One region of the Enterococcus diestrammenae genome, then DNA from elsewhere that is predicted to be linked to it. Evidence: predicted binding sites of a transcription regulator. Region 1 holds the regulator's gene; each other region holds the start of a gene.
The links. The regulator LexA, encoded in region 1, represses DNA repair genes until DNA is damaged. The targets are predictions, from matches to a motif close to CNAACANNTGTTNG.

Region 1 (6,635 bases):
AAAACATCGGCATGGTCTTGCATGGACTCCCAGTAAGAGTTGTATTGACGGAAGGGCTCGTTCATCGTCACCCATTGGCCGTTGAGATATTCTAAAGTTGGCATGTAAACCGCTTGACCATTGTAAGTTCCTTTGACCCCAAACAAATTATAATACGGTGCCTGAGATAAGCCTGAGCCACCATTGCCACTTTCCAACAAAGCTTGGGCAATCATCACAGATGCGTATAAATCATTCGCATCAGCAATCTGGCTGGCAACTGGTCCAATTTGCGCGATAAGGTTTTGGGCAGCACTTGGTTGTTGGTAGTTGTATTCACTGGCTTCTGCTTGTTGACCAGGGATAACGCCACCTAAGACTGGTACGACTGCGACACTAGTACCCACCACTGTCACTGCTTTTTTCGCAAGTGCTTGTTTTTCAGCTTTTCTTGCGTTGCGTCGTTCAATCCGTGTCTGATAACTTTTCATGGGTTCCTCCTGTTTTCAGCTCCAGTTTTTTTAGAGCCTTTTGAATAACGTCATTTATTCATGCTTTCATTATTATACGTATCTCGCAGGAAAAGAACAAGTGAAAGCCCTCGCTCGGCTTATTTTTTCTGACTATTCGACTAAGACAAAATAAAGAAGCCCCGCTGTTTAAAGCAATTGGGCTTCTTTATTAAAGCGACGTTTAATTAAAGACTTTTAAAAGTTTTTACGACATTTTCGACTGTGAAGCCAAACTCTGCTAAAACTTTGTCTCCAGGAGCGGAGGCACCAAAGTGATCAATCGCGATGATTTTTCCAGCATCGCCTACATATTTTTCCCAACCAAAGGAGGCACCAGCTTCGATAGCTACCCGCTTGGTTACAGCTTTAGGCAAGACAGATTCGATATATTCTGGCGATTGCGCTTGGAATAAGTCGAAGCTTGGAATAGAAACCACGGCTACATCGATTCCCTCTTCAGCCAACGCTTGTTGTGCTTGGTAAGCTAGACCGACTTCAGAACCCGTCGCAATTAGAATCCCTGCGGCCGTCTCTTTTGCTGGAGACAAGACATACCCACCTTTAGCCACATTTTCATCCGCATCGGTTGCCGTATTCGGTAAGACTGGCAAGTTTTGACGACTTAAGACCAAGACAGTTGGTGTCTTCTGAGAGTTCATAGCTACTTTCCAAGCGGCACGGGTTTCATTTCCATCAGCTGGACGGATCACGTGCACATTTGGCATACAACGAAGGCTCGCCAATTGCTCGATTGGTTCGTGGGTTGGTCCATCTTCACCGACAGCCACAGAATCATGAGTCAAAACGTAAGTCACAGGGATATTTTGGATAGCTGATAGACGGACAGCTGGACGCAAATAGTCAGTAAACACGAAGAAAGTTCCGCCATAAACATGAGTTCCACCATGAAGTTGGATACCGTTCATCGCTGCTGCCATGGCGAATTCTCGCACACCAAACCAAATATTACGACCATCGTAATTTCCTGGTTCAAAGGCTTTCTCGTCGGCTACCATCGTATTGTTAGAAGAAGATAAATCTGCCGAACCACCCCAGAAACTTGGAACCGCCTTGGAAATTGCTTGAATCATTTCCTTGCTAGAAACCCGACTAGCCTGACTTGAACCTTCTTCATAAACTGGTAAAGCTTCATCCCAGTTTTCAGGCAACTTGTTAGCAAATGCGTCTTTTAACTCGTTAGCCAGCTCTGGGTATTCTTTGCTATAATGAGCAAACATATCTTCCCAAGCTGCTTCTTCTTTTGAACCACGATCAATAATGGCTTCTTTAAAACGAGCAGCCGCTTCTTCTGGAACTGTAAACTCTGGGTAATCCCAGCCATATGCTTTTTTCGCAATTTCCAAACCTTCTGCGCCTAGTGGAGCCCCATGAACCTTATTGGTACCTTCATTTGGTGCACCAAACCCGATGATGGTCTTCACTTCAATCAAGCTTGGTTTGTCGGTTTCAGCTTTAGCTTCCTCGATAGCTTTGGAGATAGCTTCTAAGTCGTTACCATCTTCTACCAAAATATGTTGCCATCCGTATGCTTCAAAACGTTGACCAACATTTTCTGTAAAGGACATGGAAGTCGGACCATCTAAAGAAATATCATTTGAATCATACAACACGACTAATTTATTTAATTTCATATGACCGGCCATGGAACACGCTTCTTGAGAAACACCTTCCATTAAGTCGCCATCACCACACAAAGCAAACGTGTAGTGATCCATCACTGGAAACTCAGGACGATTGTATTTTGCTGCCAAATGAGCTTCAGACATTGCCATCCCTACAGCCATAGCAATCCCTTGTCCTAAAGGTCCTGTTGTTGCTTCAACGCCATCGGTATGATCTACTTCTGGGTGTCCAGGGGTTTTACTGCCCCATTGGCGGAAGCCTTTCAAATCATCGATGGTTACTTGATAGCCAGCACAATGTAACAAACTGTACAGCAAAGCAGAACCATGGCCTGCTGATAACACAAAACGATCCCGATCGACCCAATTACGAGAAGTTAGCGGGTTGATTTTCAAATGACGTGTCCACAATGCGTAAGCCATTGGTGCTGCCCCCATTGGTAAGCCAGGGTGGCCTGAATTGGCTTTTTGAATTGCTTCAATACTTAGTGTACGCAGGGTATTGACCCCCAGCTGGTCGACTTTATCAAACAATACGAAATCCTCCTGTATCTTTATTTAGGTATATTATACCTTTATTTTTTTGTTTTGCAAAGAAGGAATCTAAGCCTTCTTAAAAAGCTATTTGCGATCATGGAGACCTTTTTCTTTTTGAATTTGCTTGAGCTTCTCCGGTGTCACATCGTTGCCTTCAGGATCTACTACTTTCATACCTTCAATATGGTGGCGCATCCCTGAGCGGAAAGCTTCTAAGTACTCCTGTCGTAGAAGAATCTGTTCTTTTTCTTCAGCAGCGGTTAACGTGCCACTCTTTTTTTTGCGACCCAATTCGTTGATTCGTGCCATTTTTTCTGCTGACAGCATTGGCTTGCCTCCTTACCATTGTGAAATGGATTCAATACGATTCCAAATGAAACGAAGGATTGTTAATCGCCTCGATTCCCCGTTTCACCTCCTCTATCATAAACTAAAGCCGGCAAAAATTACAGTACAAATTCACCAATCAAATGGCTAAGAAACCTTCTCCCCTCATTAAAGTTGCCAAATTTTTGCCAAGGGAACAACTAGCGAACAAATTTCGCCAACAAGCGAACATTTGTTTGATTTCGCTTTTTACGTATGGTACACTTAGCATAGTAAAGAAAGTAGGTGTAATCATGGCGAAACGAACAGACTCCCGCCAAGAGGAGATCTTGCGCTTCATACATGAACGAGTCACAGAAAAAGGCTATCCCCCAACCGTACGAGAAATCGGTGAAGCTGTCCACCTGTCTTCCACTTCTACCGTCCATGGGCACCTTTCCCGACTCGAAAAAAAAGGACTACTCCAACGAGATCCAACTAAACCCCGAGCGATTGAATTAACGCAAGCCGGGTTGGACTTAATTGGCATCAAATCTGAAAATATGCCTGTGCTAGGTGTGGTCACTGCTGGTGAGCCAATCCTCGCCGTGGAAGAAGCTTCTGACTTTTTCCCCATTCCACCAAATTTGAGTAACGATATTGGTAGTCTGTTTATGTTGACTATTCGTGGTGAAAGCATGATCAATATCGGTATTTTAGATGGTGACCAAGTCATCGTACGACAACAACGGGATGCCCAAAATGGGGATGTCGTCATTGCCATGACCGATGAAAATGAAGCTACTTGCAAACGATTTTTCCGTGAATCTGACCATGTCCGTTTGCAACCTGAAAATGATTTTATGGATCCCATCATTTTGCCAAACGTGACGATTTTAGGCCAAGTAGTTGGTCTTTACCGCAGCCACGTTGGTTGATTTCTAGGAGATCTTCAACTTTTTGCTTGAAGATTTCTTTTTTTGCTTTACAAACCGAACAAACATTCGTATAATAACTATACAAACATTTGTTCGTATAACTTAGATGAGGTGAAGAAAATGAATGGAATTCGAAATGTTGCTTTAGTGGGATTAGGATTAGTCATTAGCTATGTGGTGGTCACATATGGAGTCGAGCTGGCAGCCATGATTTTTGTTCCCCTCTTCTTCTTATGGTTTACCTTGTGGGATGATAAACAGATTCGCCAAGCCCAACGCCGTCAGAGCCGCCAATCTGTCAGCTATCCTAGTCACAAGTAAATTGATAAATAGAAACAGGAACAAATAGGAGCTGTTGCCAGTTAAAGGCAAGAGCTCCTATTCGTTTGGCTATTATCAGATGAACTTGGTAAAATCGGAAAACAAAATGAGCACATTTCCGGAGATTTTCTCGGATAGTGGCAAACTTTGTTTTAGTGAAATGTATGTGCTTTTGTATTTAAGACTAGCAGGCTCTTCTTTAAAGTTCATGAAGTCATGTCCAGCACACAACAACATGACAGAAAAAGCGTGTTTTTAAGTTTTAATCTATTCGTTTTCAAAGCAATAAAAAAGGTACTGCAACCAAAATTGTCAGTACCTTTTATCATTAGTAATCCATCAAGGTTAAGATTTCGTAATTGGCAATTTTATCACGGCCATGCAAGTCTTTTAGCTCGATTAAGAAGGCACAACCGACAACGATACCCCCCAGTTTTTCAACTAGATCAATGGTCGCTTTGACGGTACCACCAGTAGCCAATAAATCATCACAAACCAAGACTCGTTGTCCCGGTTTGATGGCATCGGCATGTAAGGTCAAGGTATCTGTGCCATATTCCAACTCATAGGATACTGAGATGGTTTCTCGTGGCAACTTCCCTGGTTTGCGGACTGGCGCAAAACCGACTCCCAATTCATACGCCACAGGACAGCCCACGATAAAACCTCGTGCTTCCGGCCCCACTACCATATCAATACTTTTTTCTGCTGCATAATCCACGATTTGCTTTGTAGCTTCCCGGTAGGCCTCACCATTGGCCATGAGCGGGGAAATGTCGCGGAAGACAATCCCTTTTTGTGGGTAATCAGCAATGCTTGCGACATAATCTCTTAAATCCATCTTGTTTCCTCCTATGATGTGTGAAAAACAGTCTTCGCTATAAGTTACTGTGTTTGAAAGTCATCTGATGAATCCCTTTCTATAATCAAAGGAATCCTCCCTATCAGCAAACCTAGTTCGTCAACCAAGCCTTTAATGTGCCAAGATCTGACAACAATAAAAATTCTTCACTTTTTATCTTTTTCAAGCGAGATGCATATAATTTGCTGGATTCCAATGCTTTTTTCTCAGCAGTGGGCTCTCGTTGCAAAACACCATCGCTTATTGTAACAAATTTCAGATCAAAAAACACCTGAATCATGAAAATCAATAATTTTGGTGGTAAATGTAAATATCCCGCGATTTCTGGTAATTTGTTGCGAATATCTAAGCGGGGTTGTGCCGCAATTAGTTTAAAAAGACGAGCGTATTGCTCCCGAGTCCCAATCCCATCTAAATACGCATCATCATGCGCTTCTAAGACGAACATCACCCGATTGATTTGTGCTTGCTGCAGGACCTCTTTAATCAAGGTAGGATCTTCTGGACAATCGAGAAAGGCAATTTCCTGATAATTATCCGCAGTCAAGGTTTGCTGCAACTGTTCCGCTCCACGATAGCGATAAATACTTTCGCCAAACTGACTATCTAACGACCGACTCAAACGATTGAAGGCCAACAACAAGGTTGCCTTTGTAGGATTAAAGAGCCGGACATTTTTTTTGCCTCGGAAATCAAATAACTGTAGGCCGGTGACTTGGAAATCCACTAGCTGCATCTGCGGTTTTTTGACCCCGTTCCATTCATTGATGGCAAATTCCCCTACCAGGGTGAAGGCTTCACCCTTAAATTCCTCTATTTCAGAGCCAAAGTCAAAGCCTATGACATCCAAAGCATCTGCTGATGAATCATCGACTACCGCCATCTTCAAGTGTTGCTGATTGGCGCCTATTTGTCGTAAAACAGTCGTTCCTGTCGCTTTCAAAGCAAAGCGAGGCAAGGGATTATCCGTTCCAAATGGCGCTAACACAGCGAGGCTTTCAATAAACGGTAAGGTAATATCAGTGACTTTTACCTCACCATCAATAAGCAATTCCTCACCAGTCGTCAAATCTAGCTTCTGCTCATCGAGATAGTCAACCATGCGCTGTTTTAACTCAGCCAAATTTTCTTGAGGCAAACTCAACCCAACCGCCGCATGGTGTCCACCAAAACTTGTAAATAAATCCCGCATGCCATCTAACATCTGGTAAAGATTCAAGGCTTCAATACTACGACCAGAGCCTTTACAAATTCCATCTTCTTTAATCGTCAAAACAATGGCTGGCTTTCCGGTACTCCGAAGAATTCGTCCCGCTACAATCCCCAATACCCCCTCATGCCAATTGTGACCAGCGACTAGGTGGATTGGACTATTGGGATCCAGCATCCCCATAACTTCCTCAGTGATGGCTGCAACTAAAGCTTTGCGCTCTTCGTTGATCGTATTTAAACTACCGGCCAACTGGCGAGCTTCCTCTTCATCAAAAGTAGTCAGTAAAGTCACGGCCGGATTGGGATCTCCTAATCGACCAACGGC
Region 2 (6,635 bases), on a different contig from region 1:
CATCGAAATAGTTTTTGATTAAGTCTTGCTCATGATTCATCTGTGGCAGTCCTACACCAACAATGGCGGTCCCAATCAAGCGGTCCCCTTTTAAATCAATCCCTTCCGAAAATATGCCTCCCAAAACGCAAAAGCCCACCAAGGTTTCAATAGGATTTGCCTCAAACCGTGCTAAGAAAGCCTCCCGCTCCTCTTCAACCATCTGCGTATCCTGAATTAAACAAGTGATCTCTGGATGATTGCTGGCAAAAAGGCTGGCTACTTCATCCAAGTATTGATAAGAAGGAAAAAACACCAAATAGTTGCCAGTTTTGCCCGTAACCATTTGATAAATAGCATCAACGACTAGTGGCAAACTAGCTTGGCGCTTACGATAAGTCGTTTCGATATAATCAGCTACTAAAATCCGTTGATGTTCTGGCGGAAAAGGACTCGGAAGTTTGTAACGCAAGGCTTCCTTCCCACCTCCAAGAACATCTTGATAATAAGCTAACGGGGTAAAACTAGCCGAAAATAACAAGGCACTTTTACCTTTCGCCAACATCTGATCGAGAAAAGGTGCTGGCGCGATACAAAATAGTTTGATTTTCAAATCTGTATAAGTGCGTTCGATAGTAGTCTCAAAATGATCATCATAGATTTCTGAAATCCGCAAGAAAGCTTGGACTTCAAAATAATAGGCCAAACCAGTTTCTTCTGCAGGATTGCCAGGATTGGCCGCCAACCATTCTTTCATTTTTTCCGAAAAACCATACAAGCGGTTAATCAGACTCTCCGGCATCAGGGATTGGTGTTTAAAGCGCCAATCTTCTTCGATTGAGCGTTGTTGTAAGAGTTCAAATTCATTGTCGATTTGATTGAGACGACGATGCAATCCGCGAAAGCTTTTCGGCAGTTTTTCTTGAAAAGCGTTACCGCTATTACGGGACAGAGTCGCTGAGTACATTTCCCGCGAACGACTAACCAAATTATGGGCTTCATCAATCAGAAAGTAATAGTCCTCTTTTGGTTCCTCAAAAAAACGTCGCAAATAAACCGTCGGATCGAATAAATAATTGTAGTCACCAATAATGACATCGCAAAACAGACTGACATCTAATGATAATTCAAAGGGACAGAGCTCATGCTTTTTCCCGTAATGCTCAATAACTTCCCGTGTAATTTGATTTTCATGATGAAGTAAATCCCACAAGCCTTCATTGATCCGATTGTAGTAGCCTTTAGCATAAGGACAGTGTTCTGGCGTACAATTACGCTCTTCTAGAAAACAGATTTTATCCTTCGCTGTCAACGTCACCGATTTTGTTTGACTGCCATTCTTCGCTAACGCCTTGAGGGCATCTTCAGCAACTTGTCGGGTGATGGTTTTGGCAGTCAGATAAAAGCAACGATCACCATCTGCTTCTCCCATCGCCTTTAACGCTGGAAAAAGTGTGGAAATCGTTTTACCGGTACCGGTGGAAGCTTCGACGAAAAGACGTCGAGAAGTCTTCAAGGTTTTATAAGCTGCCGCCGCCAGTTCTCGTTGCCCTTTACGAAAAGTTTCATAGGGAAAGGTCAATTTGGTCAATGCCGTATTGCGAACTCTGCGCCAATCATCTTGGAATACCAACCATTTATGATATTCCGTAAGTAAATGATCCATAAACAGTTGTAAGTCCGTCATCGTGAACTCACGGCGGGTGCGGGTGATGACTTCTTCTGTGGTCTGATAATAAGTCACCTGCACGGCTATCTCCGTCAACTGTTCCTGAAAAGCATAAAGATAGCCATAGACCATCCCTTGAAAGAAAAATAGCTCCAACTGATCTTCTGACAAGTCTTCGAAATGAACTTCTGAAGTCTTAATTTCATCAATAACTGTTTCACCAGTTTCATCACAAAAAATCCCATCAGCTCGTCCTTCGATGGTCAGAGAATCCTCTTGGACAGTCATGGTCCGTTTTAAGCTAACTTCCTTTGCATAATCCTCACCAGCAGCTTTCTGCAGTTTTCGATGGAGGCGGGCGCCTTCTTGTGCCGTGTGGTTTGAAACATGACGACTATCAATATCCCCTCGGCGTAAAGTAAATTCCACAATCTCACGAACGGAGATTTTTCCACGATCCATTTTCTCTCACCTGCTTTCTGCTAAATACTTTTCCGCTATATTTTCATTAGACGAACATACGTTTATACCATACCGTTTCACCTCAAAAAATGCAACTACTGCTCATTCAAGGACACGGTCTGTAAAAGCCATCAATTTTCCCCGACAAGCTTTATTACACAAAAAAATCCTCGAAATCACTTTCGAGGACCAAGGAAATATTGGATATGTTTTTGGACTTAATAAATATAACTGTCTTGAATTAGAAAACTATGAAACCTTCATCACCTAGCATTAAAAAAACAATCATAAAATTCACCGGTTGTCAGACGATTTTGAATACATTGACAACACCCCTGGTTTGTGAAGGGATTTTCTTTGCGTTATACTTAGTATGAGTTAATCAATAAACGAACGGAAGTGACTGTGATGAATATTCTCCAAATCCCTACTGGTGCGATTCAAGAAAACTGCTATCTTGTTTCCGACGAGCAACATCTACTAATCATCGATCCTGGCGCTGAAGCCGAAAAAATCATTGGTGTAATTGGCAAAAATGATGCCAAGCCGGTAGCAATTTTATTGACCCACACCCACTATGATCATATTGGAGCTGTCGATCAGCTGCGAGACCACTACCAAATCCCGGTCTATGTGAGTCCTCTAGAAGATGCTTGGCTCAGTGACCCCCAGATGAATCTTTCAGGTCTAGGGCGTCACGATGATATGGATGACGTCTTTATCCGCCCAGCAGATCACTTGTTTGAACTAAAAGCCTACGATATCGCTGGTCTCCGCTTCGAAGTCGTGGCGACCCCCGGACATTCCATCGGCAGTGTCAGCTTTGTTTTTCCAGATTTTGTAGTTTCGGGAGATGCCTTATTTAGAGGAAGTATCGGTCGGACAGATTTACCGACTGGAAACTTAGAACAATTGTTGACCAGCATCCGGACGCAACTCTTTACTCTCCCTAATGAGTTTCCGGTCTATCCAGGCCACGGAGCTGCTACCACCATCGAACGAGAAAAACGGTACAACCCTTTTTTCAACAACTAATAATAGAAAAATGAGGAATGTGTTTATGACTACTGAACTGTACATCATCCGTCATGGAAAAACCATGTTCAACGCCTTGCAACGAGCCCAAGGTTGGTGCGATACCCCTCTGACTGCCAAAGGTGCCGAAGATATCCATTACCTCGGCTTAGGTCTAAGGGATCTGACATTTGCCGAAGCGGTTTCTAGCGATTCCGGCCGAGCCATCGAAACCATGCGCCTGATCCTTGGAGAGACTCTTCAACAACCCAAACCACCTTACTCTATCGATAATCGGATTCGCGAATGGTGCTGGGGATCATTAGAAGGTGGCTATGATTCTGAAATGTGGGGCGTCTTACCCCGCGTGCTCAACTTTAAAACTAGCGAACAAATGTGGGAAACCGATATTTCCTTTAAAGACATCGCTCACGCTGTCTATAGCGCGGATTCTGCTCATTGGGCGGAACCTTATGACGTAATCGCCCAACGAGTTTACTCCGGTTTTGAGGACATCGCCCATCGAATCGAAAAACATGGCGGAGGAAAAGGGATCGTCGTCTCTCATGGCTTTACCATTGCTTTTTTGCTAAACCTGATCGATAGTACCCAGCCGGTCCGTGTCGATTTACTTAACGGTAGCGTCACTCGCCTTCTATACGCTGATGGTAAGTTTACAATTGAAGAAATCGGCAACACCCAATATATTGCAAAAGGTCGAGAAATTTCACGAGGGCTATTGTCCTAGAATATTTCGTCAAATGACACCAACGATAATTGGCTCTACGGCAATCATCGTTGGTGTTTTCTTTAAATTTTTATAAGGATGAAGTCCTCTTACGAAATCGGTTGGTTTTACTAGCAAAAAACGCTATACTTTCAGTTATGTGGCTTTTACTTATCGGAAAAGCCCTTTATTATGAAAGGAATGATTCCCTTGTTTTTATTAAATATTGTAAAAGCGATTCTTCTCGGTATCATCGAAGGTATCACTGAATGGCTACCAATTTCCAGTACCGGTCACCTAATTCTAGCAGATGAGTTTATCAAACTGGATATGCCGCCAGACTTTATGACGATGTTCAATGTTGTGATCCAGCTAGGGGCGATTTTAGCTGTCATTTTTCTTTATTTCAATAAACTGAACCCCTTTGCTCCCTCAAAATCCGAAGTCGAAAAAAAGGAAACGTGGTCCTTGTGGTTCAAAGTGGTCGTCGCCGTGATCCCTTCAGTGATTATCGGCTTGCCTTTGGATGATTGGTTGGATGCGAATTTCCATCACTTTTTACCTGTTGCCATCATGTTAATCGTCTATGGGATTGCTTTCATCGTCGTGGAAAAACGCAACAAAACAGTCAAGCCAAAATGTACCAGCCTAAATGATTTTACGTATAAGGCGGCTTTGTTAGTCGGAATGTTCCAAGTCCTCTCATTAGTGCCTGGGACTTCTCGTTCCGGTGCAACTATCTTAGGAGGAATCCTAATCGGTGCCTCGCGCTTTGTTGCAACCGAGTTTTCATTCTTTATGGGAATTCCTACCATGTTAGGGGCAAGCGGCTTAAAAGTCCTAAAATTCCTTCTTAAGGGCAATAGTTTTGACTTCCAAAGCGCTATCGTCTTATTAGTCGGAACGCTGGTCAGCTTTGTAGTCTCCATTCTCGCGATTAAATTCTTAATGAACTATTTGAAGAAAAACGATTTCACCGTCTTCGGTTGGTACCGCATTGTATTAGGTGCAATCTTGATTGGTTATTGGCTGATAGCAATGTAAGGATTAAGGATGTCGGCCGTTTTGTAAAGATTCATTTTAGCGTAAAACTATGGTGACCCTTGACTGAAAGAATCAGAAAATCTCCGTTCTTGTGGTCCAGCTCTTAATTAGCCAAATTAGAAGCTTATCTTCCCCTATCTTCAGGAAGATAAGCTTCTTTTTGCAAGTAACGTCTGATAAATGTCACACAGCAAAAGATAACACCATCCCTTAGTAAAAAATAAAGTGAACTTACTTTTGAAGTATCACTTGAAATGTCCTGGGACTGATAAGTACCAACTGTTGGAAAAGAAACCCTACTTTTTTGCTAGCGTAAAAGACCTCAATGGTGTTTCTAGTTCACAGTTTTAAACCTCATCTTTTACTTGGCTCGATCTTTTACGTCCATCCTTGAGAAACACTATCGTTCTCATGTAAGCGTTTCTATTATCAATTAGGGAAAACAATATGATAGTCTTGTAGTGAAAGAAGGTGTCCGTAATGGGAAAAGACGAAAAACGAGCATGGCTCTCTACGTTATTATGTTTAGCTTTTATGATTGCTGGTCGTATCGCACAAGCAATGGCCCTCACTTGGTTTCCCCTCCTCTTTATAATTGCTATTATTTTTGGCGGGTGGAAACAAACTAGCGAAGGCCTGCAAGAACTCATACACAAACAAACTCTCAATGTGGATTTGCTAATGGCGTTAGCTGCGATTGGTGCCTGCATCATCGGAAATTGGTTTGAAGGGGCGATGTTAACCTTTATCTTTTGTCTCAGTGGTTTTTTAGAGGAATATACCACTAACAAAAGCCGCAAAGAAATCACTGCGCTCATGAACCTGCAACCAACCTTAGCACTGAAGTACTTTCCTGATGGTTCCCTTGAAGAAGTACCAGTCGAAGAAGTCACCGTGGGAGATTTACTAATGGTTCCCAAAGGCGGCACCATTCCCATCGATGGCATCATTACCAAAGGCAACTCCCCAATCAACGAAGCAGCCATCAACGGGGAATCCCTCCCTGCGGAAAAAACGGTTGGCGCTGAGGTTTACGGTGGTACTCTCAATCTTGGCAACGCCCTCACCGTAAAAGTTCGGACGGTAGCCAGCGATACGGTAATGGCAAAAATAGTCAAATTGGTGGAAGAAGCTGAAAATCAGCCGACTAAAACAGCGACTTTTATCAATAAAATCGAAAATATCTATGTAAAAATCGTACTCATCGCGGTTCCTCTAATGATTTTTCTACCCTACTTCTTTTTAGGTTGGAGTTGGCATGAAAGCTTTTATCGTGGCATGGTCCTTTTGGTGGTTGCTTCACCTTGTGCACTAGTTGCTTCTGCCACACCAGCTACTTTGGCAGCAATCTCGGCAGGGGCTAAAAATGGTATTTTGGTCAAAGGTGGCGCTGCCTTGGAACGCCTCTCCCACTTGCGAGCTATCACATTTGATAAAACCGGTACCCTGACAGAAGGACGGCCAGTGGTTACAGATGCAGTGTTTATTGAAGACTCATTGCTAGTCCGACAGATGTTATTGGCGATGGAGTCCCAGACAACCCATCCATTATCAACGGCGATTATTGACTATTTAAGCGAAACTACCCCGCTTGAGGAAAATTGGCAGGATTTACCGGTAGAAGAAGTCACGGGCTTTGGCCTCCAATGTCAACTGGAAGGCCAGCTCTGGCGGGTGGGTAAATATCAGTTTGCTGATCAACAAGCCCAACCCCTCAGTAAAAAACAAGAAAGCCAGATT
Region 3 (6,635 bases), on a different contig from region 1:
CAAATTGTCTGCCAAGGGAGGATTTTTCCGGCGCATCTCCATGAGGTTTTTGCGGATAAACATCCCCGTCTGCATCCCCATCATATCAGCAAGACTAGCGATTCTTTCCATCGTCACTAAAGGCAACTCCCGCATAATTTGCTGAATATACAGCAATAGCGCGGCAGTCACTTCCGCATCACTATCTGCTTGATGTGGATTGTCGTGGTGTAAACCGAGGTTTTCAGCCAAATCACCCAAACGAAAACTCGTGGCGGTGGGCAGAAAGACTTGTGCCAGTTCCACCGTGTCAATCCCCGGAATCGTCATCTCCGGTACCTGACACCGCCGAAATTCGTGATTTAAAAATTGATAGTCAAAATAAATATTATGGGCAACAAAAATCGTATCCGCCAACAAATTGGCAATAGTTGGCGCAATATCTTCAAAATAGGGAGCCTTTTGTACTTGACTATTGCTAATTTTGGTCAAATTTTGGATTTGTTTTGAAATTCGTTTTCCCGGATTGACATCAGTGGCAAAACGATTGATCACTTGGCCATTTTGAATCAAGACACAGCCAATCTGGATAATTCGATCAGTTTTCGGATCGGTACCGGTAGTTTCAATATCCACCACCGCGTAAATTGCCTCATGAGCCATCTTTGTCATCCTCTCTATTGCATCGAGAAAAATTATACTACAACGGCAACACTTGGGGCAACCAAACGTCCAGTGCCTCCCTGCTGAGATCAAAGTCATTTTGATGTTTAACTTTTATACGCTCTTTATTGGTTAGAGTGTCAAAAGTACTTTTCTAAATATAAGCACCCTTAAGTAAACTATAGGAGAAAAGCAGCCTTCCTATCGTTTTAGGTCTGGTCTCCTCCTTGATTGAGCTTTTTTAGATAAGATATGGGATTTAGTTTTTCAATCATTTTGTCTTGTACTTTTGACACCCTACCTTTAGCTATGAGAAAGTCATCCGGTCTTGCTTCTGGAGAATCCCTCAAGTTGTAGTGGGACCAATAAATGCCAACAAAAAACAGTTGTCATGTTACTAGCTCACCTTAGCGATTTCTGCTTAGGTGAACTGTATGCGATATGCTCCTTTAGCCTTCGGACATCCTTAACACTACTACCCGAAGCATTCTCCTCCAGCAAGTCCGCCCTGTTTTATCGATAATCAATTTATTCCTTTTGCTTCATAAATCCAGCAAATTGTTTTCTTGTAAGGTAGCAGATGTACCATGAAAAAGGTGAGATTTAGCAGAGTAGAATTGGATTGACAGTAGCTCTAAAGATGCGTAATGAATTACTTAGAGTTGTGGTGCTTGCACCACTTACTCTAAGTTTGAATGCGCAAGGCAAAAGACAAACAGATTTTTCGTTTGGCTTTTGCCGGTCTAGCTACCGTCAACCCAATTCCTACGGAGCTAAATTTCACCTTTTTCAGACATCAAAATGACGGTATACTACACCACTTAGTTCCTGATACATCAAGCTTTTTGGAGTTTAATTTTTATAAGTTCTTTAGCTATTAAAAAAAGCCTGACGGGATTTCCGTCAGACTCGTTGGTTTAAAATGGATTAGCCTTTAACAACGTTTGTTGCTTGAGGGCCACGTTGGCCGTCTTCAACGTCGAAAGTCACTGTTTGACCTTCTTCTAATGTTTTGAAGCCGTCACCTTGGATTGCAGAGAAGTGAACGAATACGTCGTTGCCGTCTTCTGCAGTGATGAAACCGAAACCTTTGTCAGCGTTGAACCATTTTACAGTACCTGTTTGCATATTAAATATCCTCCTGTGTGGGGTTTGCCCACAATTTGTTTTGCGCAATTTCATGTATCGGGTGTCAATGGGGATGTTTAACTATGGAAACAAACCATAAAAGCCCTTCACTAAAACTACAATTTGTATTGTAACATAGTTTGCAATCATTACCTAATCTTTTTAACAAAAGTGAAGAAAAATCCCCCCTCATCAGAAAAAAGACTGATGGGAAGGGATTTCAAATCTTAAGTTTTAATAACGCAAGATGGCTACGAGACTCTTTTCATCTGGCGCATCAGCTTGGTCAAGAATAAAGACTTCACCGCCGTTTTTCACCACATAGTCTGCCATCGTATTCAATACTTGGCGTCGATCATACTCAGTATCAGGGTCTTCCCCAAAGCCGTCCACCAAATTACTGGTAGCGATAAAGAGATGGGAAATCCGTCCCTCTTTGGCAGCAGGTACGATATCCACCAATTGGTCCATAAATTTCTTATCCATCAGCTTTTGATAGGCTGTGATTTCTTTTTCTGCCCGTTGCTTAGCTACTTCACCAATTTGAGCTGCGATGTCTTGAGTACTCAAAGAGGCCGGAGAAGCACTGATGGCAACCTCACTACTGAAGAATGGTACTTTGGCATATTTTTTGAACATTGTCTGATTTTCTGGTAAAGCAAACAAGTACAAGGGGTAGTTTTCTGGATTGTCAAAGTCCTCACGTAAGAAGATATCCACTGCTTGATAATAGTTTTTCCAGTCGATTGCCACTTCTTCATCTTTGGCACTCACCCCATGATAGGCAACCCCTTCTTTATTAGAACCAGATAGACTCCCTAGGGTACGATAATTCAAACTACCACCAGTCAGCTCTTCTCCTAAAGCTGTCGGCACATCCACTGGCGCCCCTTCCGGAAGCTCGACTGGCGTTACTTGTTGATTGTCGACAAAATAAAGTTTCAAGGAATCACGGTTCAAAGCCAAAAGATAGTAAGTATAGTTAAACTGTCCATTTTTGATAACACCTAACAAATAAGGCATATCCCCGACATAGTATTGGTCATCGATGGGAATATTCATACGATGCACCACTGTTTGTTCTTCAGATAAAAAGATCGCTACGCTAGTTTGACCACTACGCCAAAAGGACTGATCTGCCAAAATAGCATCAATTTTTTCCTGGTAGGTATTCCAATTCTTGTCGGGATATTTCTTTTCAAAACGTTTTTTGGCTTCTTTGGCAAAATTCTTGAACTTGATTTGGTCCTTCTCCACATCCTGGTGGGCCACATGGGTGTTGAGCATCACAGAAACAAAAGGTCCTACAGCATTTGCTCCAGTCAACTCTGCCAATACTTTCTTGCCTGCTTTTGTCATAAACGATTCCCTCCTATTGTTGATGCTTTGTCCTAGCTAAATAACTAGACAAAGCTCCTTGCCAGTTTAAATACGATAAGTTATACCGTATTTAAAGTTTAACACGCTTACATTTATCGATAAAGTAAAACGATTGCTTAAAAATTGACCGATTTAGCAAAACTGCCTGACTAAAAAACAGATAAACCTTCTGGAGCAGCCCTCAGGTGGCGGGAGAAGTGCCACTCCCTAAAGAACCCTTGACGGTTGGCTAATAGGTCTAGATAGTGACCGTTAAAATAATGCAGTAATGACAAATTCTTTTTCAGTTAGTCGTCTACTTTAGCTAGCACCTTACCGATTTTTAGGGTGTCATAAATTAACTTTACAATTTTTAGCTACTGTTCGCTTTACAAACGCAAACATATGTTCTTATAATAAAAGAAAGGCGTTACTCACGAAGTCACCATCAACTAGTGAGTTGCTCCTGAGGCTATTTTAGATCGAAAGGAGGTGTCTGATTGATGCAGCGAGGATTTGATTATGCTACCGAACCTGTCCGCGATATTTTATTTATCGATGTTAAATCCTTTTATGCTACCGTGGAGTGTGCCCTGCGAGGATTGGATCCCCTGACGACTCTCCTTGTCGTCATGAGTACGGCCGACAACACCGGAAACGGTCTCATTCTAGCCTCTTCCCCCATGGCAAAAAAAACACTCGGCATCACAAATGTCACGCGAGCCGATAATCTACCCGCCCACCCTGACTTAATCAAAGTCTCTCCACGCATGAACCTATACATCCAGGAAAATGTCAAATTCAACGCTATTTTTCGTAACTATGTTGCTGACGAAGATTTGCTGATTTATTCCATCGATGAATCCATTCTAGACGTGACTGCCTCATTGAATCTCTTTTTCCCTGATCCCACCTTGAGTCGTAGTCAAAAACGTCACCTCTTGGCCCGGCGGATTCAAGAAGAAGTCTTGGAAAAACTAGGGTTAGTCTTGACAGTCGGGATTGGCGATAATCCTCTTCTGGCCAAACTCGCCTTGGACAATGCCGCCAAACACAATGACAACTATCAAGCCCAGTGGACCTATCAAACCATTCCTGAAACCATCTGGAAAATCCCTAACATGCAGGACTTTTGGGGCATCGGCCGGCGCATGACCCAAAATTTTTATCAGATGGGCATCGATAGTATCTACCAGCTGGCCCATACTGATCCTGAACTCCTACGCCAGCGTTTTGGCGTCATGGGTCAACAATACTATTACCATGCCAATGGAATCGATCGAACGATTTTGTCAGAAAAAAGTCCCGTGGTGCAGGAAAAATCTTACGGCAATAGCCAAGTTCTCCCCAAAAATTACGTCAAACAACAAGAAATCGAAATTGTCGTCAAAGAAATGGCTGAACAAGTTGCCACTCGCATTCGTCGCCATGGCTGCCTCACCCAGTGTATCAGCTTGTTCATCGGTGTCGCCCAAGGAGAGACCAGAGGTGGGTTTTCTCATCAGATGAAGATCCCTGCTACGGATAGCACCAAAAAACTAACCGCCTACTGTCTTCAACTTTTTCGCAAGTATTATCGCGGACAAGTCGTGCGCCATGTGGGCATCAGTTATTCGCAACTACTTTTCACTAATAGTCGCCAACTGAGTCTGTTTGAAACTCCCGAAAAAGCAGCAGCCGATCAGCGCTTGGATCAAATCATCGACAAAATCCGTAGTAAATATGGCTTTACCGCAATCGTCCACGCAACAAGTAAATTAGATGGCGCTCGTAGCATTGCCCGCTCCCATTTAGTCGGCGGACATGCTGGTGGTGCAGGAGGATTAGATGGCTTATGACAAACGAATTACACCCTTACCAAGATCGCAAAAAACTCAAATGGAACGGTTTCTACCTTTCCGAGCACACCAGTCAGTTGGCCCTTGAAAAAAAAGAACGCGCCCTGACTTGGCCGGCCAAACCAATGATGACTACCGAAGAAATCGGCGCACTTTTGAGAGAAGCCCAGATTAAAGATCGGGTCATTGCCCTTCAAAAAGAAGAAGTCGATCCAGAAGGTGGCTATTCACCAGATATTATCGGCAAAATCCGTGGCTATGACGAACTAGGCATCTATATCGCCGAAGAAAAAATTCATTACGACGAAATCCGCCACGTCGCCTTCCATGCCTTACACAAATGGAGCGATTTGGATTGAAAAAAGGCTGTTTAGAGATAGCACCATCTCTAAACAGCCTTTTACTAATATCCTCAATCCGCAAATTAACGATTGATTGATTGTCCACAACGATACAAGGTATGACGCATCCCTCGAATTGCAATCGAGGTTTCAAAAATATTTTCCACCGGTGCTAATCCACCATAGCCGGCATCGCCAATGTGTTGGATATCGACACCACAAGTTTTTCCAGTCAAAGCGATTTGACGCAAGGTTTCTGGACGAGCACTTTCCTGGCTCGTGCCAATGGCTGTCATGGTAAGCAAATCCCGCGCTTTAGCAAATTTGACAGCTTCGATTAAATCTTGTTCCAAAAAGCCTTGAATTGTTCCCACTGCTGGCATCAACAAAATATCTACCCCAGCCTCTGCATAAGCAGCAATCGCTTCTTTAGTAACCACTGGTTCGTCGGAGCCTGCACTGTGCATCTTACCAGCGATAATTAAGCCGGAAAAATGTTCTTTTGCAATCTTCACAGCGTCAGCAATCGCTGCATTGGTCACGCCCGTCCCTGGGTTGCCAGTAAAACAGATGAAATCGACTCCCATTGCTTCTGCCTGCTTGATGGTTTCCACCGAACTCGTCCGCCCTTTGGAGATGACCACTTGTTCACTCATCAAATCTAAGTCGTCTGGAATTGGTTCCAAATTAATCCCAATTGGTCGACCGGTAAGTTTTTTCAATATTGGAATTGGGTTTTCAATTTTAGCGGATTCGTCCATTACCCGCTCAAAAGATACTCCAGGCACTCCCATAACCACTGGATGGAAACAATCAAACCCATTCAATAAGATTAGATCCGCGCCAAAAGCTTTTGCCACTTCCGCATTGGTCAAATCACCGACTTGTGGCATCGTTCCTACCACATTTTCAACACAAATCGTCCGGCCTTCACTGGCTTTGATGGACTGTTTCAGTTCGGCCCCAGTCATCTGTGCGACTTCACTAGGGGTTGCACTAATCAATCGTTTTACCATTTTCTTTCCTCCTACACTCTCTAAAAGTAGTTCCCACCCAGCATTAGTCTAGCTTTTTGCCTAGCAAAACTAGGAAAACCACGGCTACTACTTGAAACTCCCCATTAACAAGGTTAAAATAAACCATACCTTATCCTTGTTCCCTTAGTTAAATGGATATAACAAATCCCTCCTAAGGATTAGTTGCTGGTTCGATTCCGGCAGGGAACGTTTTCTTTCTTGATTATACAGCCTGGATAAAATTGTTGCAATCACGCGGTCTATCGCTATTTTAGCTAGACCACTTGGTTGCAATTTTTAGTTTACCGACA

Region 2: ACO03U_RS08810 (ATP-dependent DNA helicase) is a predicted target of LexA. The motif match lies at 2,162-2,175, and genes of this name have one in related genera.
Region 3: ACO03U_RS02215 (Y-family DNA polymerase) is a predicted target of LexA. The motif match lies at 3,528-3,541, and genes of this name have one in related genera.

What each region holds. Positions count from the first base shown of each region.
Region 1 is NZ_JBMRGR010000010.1:6,412-13,046, reverse strand. It holds gene ACO03U_RS08200 (glucosaminidase domain-containing protein) at 1-470, opposite strand, end outside; gene tkt (transketolase) at 677-2,668, opposite strand; gene ACO03U_RS08190 (DUF896 family protein) at 2,756-2,998, opposite strand; gene lexA (transcriptional repressor LexA) at 3,292-3,915, shown strand; gene ACO03U_RS08180 (hypothetical protein) at 4,036-4,236, shown strand; gene ACO03U_RS08175 (adenine phosphoribosyltransferase) at 4,565-5,077, opposite strand; gene recJ (single-stranded-DNA-specific exonuclease RecJ) at 5,190-6,635, opposite strand, start outside.
Region 2 is NZ_JBMRGR010000011.1:16,787-23,421, forward strand. It holds gene ACO03U_RS08810 (ATP-dependent DNA helicase) at 1-2,110, opposite strand, end outside; partial or broken gene ACO03U_RS08815 (DUF6485 family protein) at 2,374-2,451, opposite strand; gene ACO03U_RS08820 (MBL fold metallo-hydrolase) at 2,519-3,145, shown strand; gene ACO03U_RS08825 (histidine phosphatase family protein) at 3,171-3,872, shown strand; gene ACO03U_RS08830 (undecaprenyl-diphosphate phosphatase) at 4,062-4,895, shown strand; gene ACO03U_RS08835 (heavy metal translocating P-type ATPase) at 5,376-6,635, shown strand, end outside.
Region 3 is NZ_JBMRGR010000002.1:137,770-144,404, reverse strand. It holds gene ACO03U_RS02230 (helicase C-terminal domain-containing protein) at 1-642, opposite strand, end outside; gene ACO03U_RS02225 (cold-shock protein) at 1,570-1,770, opposite strand; gene ACO03U_RS02220 (baeRF6 domain-containing protein) at 2,005-3,129, opposite strand; gene ACO03U_RS02215 (Y-family DNA polymerase) at 3,633-4,967, shown strand; gene ACO03U_RS02210 (hypothetical protein) at 4,964-5,326, shown strand; gene ACO03U_RS02205 (DUF7916 family protein) at 5,392-6,324, opposite strand; tRNA gene ACO03U_RS02200 (tRNA-Arg) at 6,463-6,534, shown strand.